DNA from 2 places in the Nonomuraea sp. KM90 genome. Region 2 is predicted to be linked to the other one. Evidence: predicted binding sites of a transcription regulator. Region 2 holds the regulator's gene; the other holds the start of a gene.

Region 1 (4,413 bases), on a different contig from region 2:
GGGTCACGCGGGCGTCGACGTGGCCCACCTTCTCGCCCACGGCGTCCACGTGGTCGCGCACGGCCTCCACGTGCTGCGCAAGGCCCTCCGCCCACATCGGCGGCTTGGCGGAGATCTCCTCGAGCCGCCCGCTCACCGACTCAAGAGTGCCGCTGAGGCCCCCCAGCTCGCGCTCTCGCACCTCCCGCAGGAGCCACTCCATGCCTTCGAGCCGCTGGCGGATCTCGTCGAGCACGGCGCCCTGGGTGCGCTGCTCGTACACGTGGTCCTGGGCGGCGCGCGCGAGGAGGTCCCGCATCCTCTTGGGGACGGCGTCGTAAGCGCCCGTTTGAAGAAGGGTGGTGTGGTTGGAATGGTCCACCGAAAGCTCCTTCGCTCGCCGACGGTCTGCCGCGCAGCGGTGGGGTAAGGTCCGGTTCATTTCTGAAAGAGCGAGAACGCGGTCAACCGCATTAGGGGGGAGAACTCCCGCCCGCCCACCTTAGCCTTTCGATCAAGGTCCGTCAGTGGCGAAGGAAAAGATCGCGGTTAACGCGCGGATGACCGGATTTGGGGGTTCAGCCAGGTGAGAGGGCCTTGCAGATGAGAACCGATGGTTTGTCGATAATCCTGGTCAGGATGATGACCGCCGAGTTGTCGCCCTTGAGCCGCAGGTCGGCGCGGAGGCGTTCGATGTCGATGGCGGAGCCGCGCTTTTTGATGGTGACATTGCCGATTTGTCGGTCACGGAGTGCGGCGCGAAGTCTTTTCAGGGAGAAAGGAAGAATGTCCTCTATTTCGTATCTTGTGGCCCACGGGGAGTCCACCGGGTCGTCGGCCGTGATGTAGGCGATCATCGGGTCGAGCAGCCTGCCGCCGACGAGCTCGGCCACCTCGCCGACGAGGTGGGCGCGGATGGCGGCGCCGTCGGGCTCGTAGACGTAGCGGCCGGCGGGGCCGACCGGGGCCTGGACTCCGGCGGCGGTCAAGGTGTGGCCGCCCGGCAGCAGGGTGGCCCGCCGGCCTCCGCCCTGGCCGGTCCAGAGGGTGGCCTCCTTGACCTCGCCCTTGAAGGAGATCCACTCGGCCTGGGCGCCCTCGGGGATGAACTCGTACGGGATGCCGGGGGCCACCTTGAGGCACGCCAGGGCGGCCCGGGAGACCAGGTCGAGCACCACGGGCCAGGGCGGGGAGTAGGCCATGGGGTCGAACGTGCGGCCCCTGCCCGTACGCCTGGCCGGATCGGCGAACAGCACGTCGTAGTCCTCGGGCCGCACCCCGGCCGCGTCCGCGACGGTCACCGTCACCCGCTCGCCCACGCCGAACGCCTCCGCGTTGGCCCTGGCCACGGCGACGGTCAGCGGGTTGGTGTCCACGGCGGTCACGGTGCAGCCGGCGCGGGCCAGCGCGAGGAGGTCGCCGCCGACGCCGCAGCAGGCGTCCAGGACGTGCGGCGCGCCCGCGGGGCGAAGGGCGAGCAGGCGGCGGGCGCGGTGCTCGGCGACCTCCGCCCGGGTGGACTGCTCCAGGCCGTGTGACGTGAAATACATTTTGCCGGCGTCTTGCCCGAACTTTGCCCTGGCCCGCTCCCTGAGCCCGGCCTGGGTGAGGGCGGCGGAGGTGAGCCCGGCGTCGTACGTCCTGCGCAGGGTGGTCGCGGCGGCGACCGGATCGGCGCCCACCAGCTCTCCGGCCTCCACGAGCGCCCGCCGGCCGCGCGGGGTGAGCAACTCGGCGAAGGCGTCCAGGTCCACGTCACCTGACGTTAGCGGCACCGGACACGTACCCGTCACGCAGGGGACGCGCGGGAGCTCTACCGTCTGATTACGGTCTGATCGCTCTCAGCAGACGCGTTCGTGTTGACTGTCAAGCCCCTCTTGCATATGTTTCCTGTTGGCACTCTCCCCTTGAGAGTGCCAACGTGCGACGAGGCAGGTCTGACACCCGCGACGGCAGGCCCAGCTGGTCGCCTCTTCTAGATCATTCAAATCTGAAGGGGAGGTCCGATCGTGACGACCGCCACCAAGGTTCCCGTTAAGCCGCTCGGCGACCGCATTGTGGTTCAGCCGCTTGAGGCCGAGCAGACCACCGCTTCCGGCCTGGTCATCCCTGACACCGCCAAGGAGAAGCCGCAGGAGGGCAAGGTTCTTGCGGTGGGCCCGGGCAACTGGGACGAGGACGGCGACAAGCGGATTCCGCTCGACGTCTCTGAGGGCGACATCGTCCTCTACAGCAAGTACGGCGGCACCGAGGTCAAGTACGGCGGCGAGGAGTACCTCGTGCTCTCCGCCCGCGATGTTCTCGCGATCATCGAGAAGTAGGCCGGATGTGTCGAGCCCCGGGCGCTCTTGAGGGCGGCCGGGGCTTTCGACGCTAGGAGAGGACATTCAGCAATGGCGAAGATCCTGGAGTTCGACGAGGACGCCCGCCGCGCGCTCGAGCGTGGCGTGAACGCCCTCGCGGACGCCGTGAAGGTAACCCTCGGCCCGCGTGGCCGCAACGTCGTCATCGACAAGAAGTTCGGTGCGCCGACGATCACGAACGACGGTGTGACCATCGCTCGTGAGATCGAGCTGGAGGAGCGCTACGAGAACCTCGGCGCCCAGCTCGCCAAGGAAGTTGCCACCAAGACCAACGACATCGCGGGCGACGGCACCACCACCGCGACCGTCCTGGCCCAGGCCATGGTCCGCGAGGGCCTGCGCAACGTGGCGGCCGGCGCCTCGCCGCTGTCGCTCAAGCGCGGCATCGACAAGGCGGCCAGGACGATCAGCGACAAGCTGCTCGCCAGCGCCCGTCCGGTCGAGGACAAGAAGGAGATCGCCAATGTCGCGACGATCTCCGCTCAGGACGCGCAGATCGGCGACCTGATCGCCGAGGCGTTCGACAAGGTGGGCAAGGACGGTGTCCTCACCGTCGAAGAGTCCAACGCCATGGGCATGGAGCTCGAGTTCACCGAGGGCATGCAGTTCGACAAGGGCTACCTGTCGGCCTACATGGTGACCGACCCCGAGCGGATGGAGTCCGTCCTCGAGGACGCCTACATCCTGCTCACCCAGGGCAAGATCTCCTCCATCGCGGACTTCCTGCCGCTGCTGGAGAAGATCGCCCAGACGAAGAAGCCGCTCCTCGTGGTCGCCGAGGACGTCGAGGGCGAGGCCCTGGCCGTCCTGGTCACCAACAAGATCCGCGGCACCTTCACCTCCGTGGCCGTCAAGGCCCCGGGCTTCGGTGACCGCCGCAAGGCGATGCTGCAGGACATGGCCATCCTCACCGGCGGCCAGGTCGTCAGCGAGGAGGTCGGCCTCAAGCTGGAGCACGTCGGTCTCGAGGTGCTCGGCACGGCCCGCCGCGTCGTCGTCACCAAGGACGCCACGACCATCGTCGACGGCGCCGGTGACGCGCAGGCCATCGAGGACCGCGTCAAGGAGATCAAGCTCGCCATCGAGCAGTCCGACTCCGACTGGGACCGCGAGAAGCTGCAGGAGCGCCTGGCCAAGCTCGCCGGCGGTGTGTGCGTGCTGCGTGTCGGCGCCGCCACCGAGGTGGAGCTGAAGGAGAAGAAGCACCGCCTCGAGGACGCGATCTCCGCGACGCGCGCCGCGATCGAGGAGGGCATCGTCTCCGGCGGTGGCTCCGCGCTCATCCACGTCTCCAAGGAGCTCGACGACCTCGGCCTGACGGGCGACGAGGCCACCGGTGTCGGCGTCGTGCGCCGCGCGCTGGTGGAGCCGGCCCGCTGGATCGCCGAGAACGCCGGTCTCGAGGGCTACGTGGTGACGCACAAGGTCGCCGAGCTGGAGGCGGGTCACGGCCTCAACGCCGCGACCGGCGAATACGGCAACCTGCTCGACCAGGGCGTCATCGACCCGGTGAAGGTCACGCGGTCGGCCGTGCAGAACGCGGCTTCGATCGCGGGCATGCTGCTCACCACCGAGGTGCTCGTGGTGGACAAGCCCGAGGAGGAGGCCCCGGCCGGCGGCCAGGGTCACGGTCACGGCCACGGCCACTGACCGGTTCTTCCGTACGCGTTCCGGGGGCCGTGAGGGGCCGTACGCTGGTCGCGGGCTCGATGTGGGGAGGCGGGGCGGGATGCGGTACGCGCGGGCGGTGGAGCGGCTGCGGATGCTCGCCGAGGAGTGCGAGCGGACCAGGCGCGTCCCGGCGGACGAGCCGTTCCTGCGGGCGGCGTACGTGTTCGGCGACCTGCTCGACGGGGCCGATCCCATCGACGCCGTCGAGGTCGTCCTCGTGCTGAACCTGCCGCCCGAGGAGGTGGCCTGGGAGACCCAGCCGCCCGGCACGGCCTGGCTGGTGGACTTCCTGCGCCTGGACAAGGGCGGGATCGCCTACTGGTGGCGGTCCCATCGGGATCCGGTGGCCAACCATCGCATCCGGGAGCCCGTACGGTTCTGGTCGCTCGAAGGGGTCGAG
Region 2 (4,413 bases):
AAGCCGCTGTCCGCGTCCTCCACGACGAGGTCCGGCTCGGCGGGCACTTTCGGGATCTTGCCCTTGCCCGGCCGACGCCAATTTCCCGACAGAACATCGCCCTCGTACACACGGGGACCGTAGCAAATCACCCGCTGACCGCAAGGCGCTTACGCGCACCGCTGCGGCGTACGAGGACGGTGATGGTGCCGGCGATCGCGACGAGCAGACCCACGCCGGGGACGAGCACCAGCGCGGCCAGCCCGCCGGTGATCCCGCCCACGGCGGACAGGGCGTCGCGGCCCACGCCGTAGCGTACGGTGGCCTGCTCCTGGTTGGTGCAGGTGAGCTGGTAGTCGCCCTTGGCCGGGGCGTTGATCACGAGGAACTGCTCCCAGACGGCCCCGTTCACCGTGACCTTCTGGGTGCCCGCGGTCTTGGCCAGCCTGGCCTGCCCGGGCCCGCCGGTGATGGCGCAGTCGTAGGTGACCTGAGTGTCACTGGCGATGTACACGGCGGGCTTGTCGGCCGGGTCCACCGGGACGGTGACGCTTTCGCCCGACGCGAACGTCCGGGTCGGAGCCAGGTCCGCCACGCTGCTCACCACCCCGCCGGTGAACATGAGCACCCCCGCCACCGCGCACACCACGAACACGCCCCAGGCCGCCGCGAGCCACCACAGGCGGGGCTTTATCGCTTTGGAGTCGATTCGTGGCGGAAATTGGGGCTGTTGGCCGTATTGTCCGTACTGAGGTGGCGGGCCGAACTGGGTGGGCTGACCGTACTGCGGCAGCTGACCGTACTGCGGTGGCTGGCCGAAAGGCGGCTGTCCGTAGGGCGGCTGGCCCTGCGGCGGCTGGCCCTGTGGTGGCTGACCGTGCGGTGGCTGGCCCTGTGGTGGCTGGCCGGGGCCGGGCTGAGAGCCGGGCTGGGGGCCGTAACCGGGCTGGGAGCCCGGTTGCGGGCCGTAGCCGGGCTGGGAGCCGGGCTGCGGGCCGTACTGAGGAGGTCGCGGCTGACCGTGGTAAGGACCCTGCCCGGGCGGGGGGCCGTACGACGGGGGCTGGGATTCGTCGGTCATATGGGCAAGTGTGAGGCCTGTCGCTTCCAGGAAGCTAGCAGCAGGATGGGACGCGGTGTTATCGCACCTTGTGGGCGAGAGCCGTACACTTGGCACTCGGGAACACAGAGTGCTAGACACCGCGTTCCTGATAAGGACAGAGGCAGGAGGTGAGCACGTGCTCGACGATCGGAAACTGGCGGTGCTCCGCGCCATTGTCGAAGACTACGTGTCCACCAACGAACCGGTGGGCTCCAAGGCACTCGCCGAGCGCCACAACCTGAAGGTCTCCCCGGCGACGGTCAGGAACGACATGGCCGCGCTGGAGGAGGAAGGCTACATCACCCAGCCCCACACCAGCGCGGGCCGCGTGCCGACGGACAAGGGCTACCGCCTGTTCGTCGACCGGCTGTCGCAGGTCAAGCCGCTGTCGGGGGCCGAGCGCAGGGCGATCGAGACGTTCCTCGCCGGCGCCGTCGACCTCGACGACGTGGTCACCCGCACGGTCCGGCTGCTCGCGCAGCTGACCAGGCAGGTGGCGGTGGTGCAATACCCGACGCTGACGCGTTCGACGGTCAGGCACGTCGAGCTGGTCCCGCTGAACGACCGGCGGGTCATGCTCGTGCTGATCACCAACACCGGCCGGGTCGAGCAGCGCGTGGTCGAGCTGCCCGAAGTGGTGGAGGACACCCGCATCGCGCACCTGCGGGCCGTGCTCAACGCCTGCCTCGACGGCTGCGGCCTGAGCACCGTCCCGGAGCTGGTCGCCGACCTGCCCGAGCGGCTGCCCGTCGAAGACCGGCCCGCCGTGGCCACGATCCTGTCCGTGCTGCTCGAGACGCTGGTGGAGCGGCACGACGAGAAGATCGTGTTCGCCGGCGCGGCCAACCTCGCCGGCGCCGACTTCACCGTCGGCCTGCGCGACGTGCTGGAGGCGCTGGAGGAGCAGGTGGTCCTGATGCGGCTGCTCGGCGAGACTTCATCAGACACGCCGTCCGCTCTCACCGTGCGCATCGGCTCAGAAAACCCCTACCTGCGCGGCACATCCGTCGTCGCGACCGGATACGGTTCTGGCGACAACCAACTTGCCCGGCTCGGCGTGCTGGGGCCGACCAGGATGGACTATCCCGTGACGATGGGCGCCGTACGCGCGGTGGCACGCTACGTCAGCCAGATCCTGGCTGCATCATAAGAGGTCGATAAGTGGCAAACAGCGACTACTACGCCACCCTCGGGGTGCGCCGTGACGCAAGTCAGGACGAGATCAAGAAGGCCTACCGCCGACTCGCCCGTGAGCTGCACCCCGACGTGAACCCCGATCCTGAGACCCAGGAGCGGTTCAAGGAGATCACGCAGGCTTACGAGGTGCTGTCCGACCCGAACAAGCGCCAGATGTACGACCTGGGTGGCGACCCCTTCGGCGGCGCGGCGGCGGGCGCGGGCGCCGGAGGCTTCGGAGCGGGCTTCCCCTTCAGCGACATCATGGACGCCTTCTTCGGCACGGCGGGCGGCGCCCGGGGGCCCCGCTCGCGCGCCCGCAGGGGCCGCAACGCCACCATCCGGGTGGAGCTCGACCTGCGCGAGACGGCGTTCGGCACCACCCGCGAGCTGGTCGTCGACACGGCCGTGCTGTGCGAGGTGTGCCACGGCGCGGGAGCCGCGGCGGGCACCCACCCCGACACCTGTGACATGTGCAACGGGCGCGGCGAGATCTCCCAGGTCACCCGGTCCTTCCTGGGCCAGGTCATGACCTCGCGGCCGTGCCCGCAGTGCGGTGGCTTCGGCACGATCATCCGCCACCCCTGCCAGGAGTGCTCCGGCGACGGCCGGGTGCGCACCCGCCGTACGATCAAGGTCCGCATCCCCGCGGGCGTGGAGGACGGCACCCACATCCAGCTCGCCGGCGAGGGCGAGGTCGGCCCCGGCGGCGGACCACCCGGAGACCTGTTCCTGGAGATCGTCGAGCGGGCCCACGAGATCTTCGAGCGGCGCGGCGACGACCTGCACTGCACCGTGCAGATCCCGATGACCGCCGCCGCCCTCGGCACCATCCTGGCGGTGGAGACGCTCGACGGCTCCGAGGAGGTCGACGTCCGCCCCGGCACGCAGTCCGGCCAGGTCATCACCATGTACGGGCGCGGTGTGCAGCGGCTCAACGAGTCCGGCAGGGGCGACCTGCTGATCCACGTCAACGTGGAGACGCCGACCCGGCTCGACACGGCCCAGGAAGAGCTCCTGCGCGAACTGTCCAGGCAGCGGGGTGAGGAGCGCCCGCCTGGCAAGTTCGCACCGGGACAGCAGGGTTTTTTCTCCCGCCTGCGTGACGCCTTCAACGGCCGGTGACGTGACCGCACCCGTGTTCCTGGCCCACCGGCTGGACGGGCCGGAGCTGACGCTCGACGGCCCCGAGGGGCGGCACGCGGCCTCCGTGCGCCGCCTGCGGGCCGGTGAGCGGGTCGATCTGACCGACGGGGCCGGCGGGGTGGCCGAATGCGTCGTCCGCGAGACGCTGAAGGACGCGCTCAGGCTCGACGTGCTGCGCCGCTACGACGTCGAGGCGCCCCGGCCCCGGATCGTGGTCGTCCAGGGGCTGCCCAAGGGCGACCGGGGCGAGCTGGCGGTCGAGATGATGACCGAGGCGGGTGTGGACGTGATCGTGCCCTGGGCGGCCGCGCGCAGCATCACGCAGTGGAAGGGCGACAAGGTCGCCAAGGCGCTGGGCCGGTGGCGCTCCACGGCCCGCGAGGCGGGCAAGCAGGCCCGCCGGTTCCACCTGCCCGAGGTGGCGGACCTGGCCTCGACCGCGCAGGTCGAGCGGCTGCTGTCGGAGGCGGCGCTGGGGCTGGTGCTGCACGAGGAGGCGGCCGAGCCGCTGTCCGGGGTGGAGCTGCCGGCCGGGGGCGACATCGTGGTGGTCGTGGGGCCCGAAGGGGGCGTCTCGGAGGAGGAGCTGGCCGGGTTCCGGGCGGCCAAGGCGATGCCGGTGCTGCTGGGGCCGACGGTCCTGCGCACGTCCACGGCGGGGGTGGCGGCGGCGGCCGTGCTGCTCAGCCGCACGGGGCGCTGGTGAGCTCCTAGGGCGTGGTCTGGTCGGTCTCCAGCAGGGGACTGGCCACGGTGGTGGGAGTCTCCGTCACGTCGTCGGGCGGGCATTCCTCAGGTGGACACGACGTCGTGGGCTGCACTGTCGTCTGCTCCACGGTGGGCGTCGGCGAGATCACGGGGCAGTCGGCCGGCGGCTCGACCTGCTCGGCCTGGGTGGACGGGCAGTCGGTGGGGGTGGCGCTGGGCGACGGCGACGGCCTGCTGGTCGAGTCGGCCTTCTTGGTGGGCCGCGGCGACGCCGGCTGCGTGGTGTCCGGGATCACGACCTT

Evidence for each region. Region 2 encodes HrcA, which represses chaperone genes, less so after heat shock. Its sites were predicted from a motif close to TTGGCACTCTCNNNNNGAGAGTGCCAA; they were not measured.
Region 1: groES (co-chaperone GroES) is a predicted target of HrcA. The motif match lies at 1,873-1,899, and genes of this name have one in related genera.

What each region holds. Positions count from the first base shown of each region.
Region 1 covers NZ_JBQQCB010000010.1:159,307-163,719, reverse strand. Annotated here, with positions in the region: gene ACTWPW_RS14450 (hypothetical protein) at 1-361, opposite strand, end outside; gene ACTWPW_RS14445 (class I SAM-dependent methyltransferase) at 558-1,733, opposite strand; gene groES (co-chaperone GroES) at 1,989-2,300, shown strand; gene groL (chaperonin GroEL) at 2,373-3,992, shown strand; gene ACTWPW_RS14430 (DUF7711 family protein) at 4,072-4,413, shown strand, end outside.
Region 2 covers NZ_JBQQCB010000041.1:55,010-59,422, reverse strand. Annotated here, with positions in the region: gene ACTWPW_RS32350 (DUF3097 domain-containing protein) at 1-110, opposite strand, end outside; gene ACTWPW_RS32345 (hypothetical protein) at 128-1,060, opposite strand; gene hrcA (heat-inducible transcriptional repressor HrcA) at 1,218-2,231, shown strand; gene dnaJ (molecular chaperone DnaJ) at 2,243-3,382, shown strand; gene ACTWPW_RS32330 (16S rRNA (uracil(1498)-N(3))-methyltransferase) at 3,384-4,109, shown strand; gene ACTWPW_RS32325 (hypothetical protein) at 4,114-4,413, opposite strand, start outside.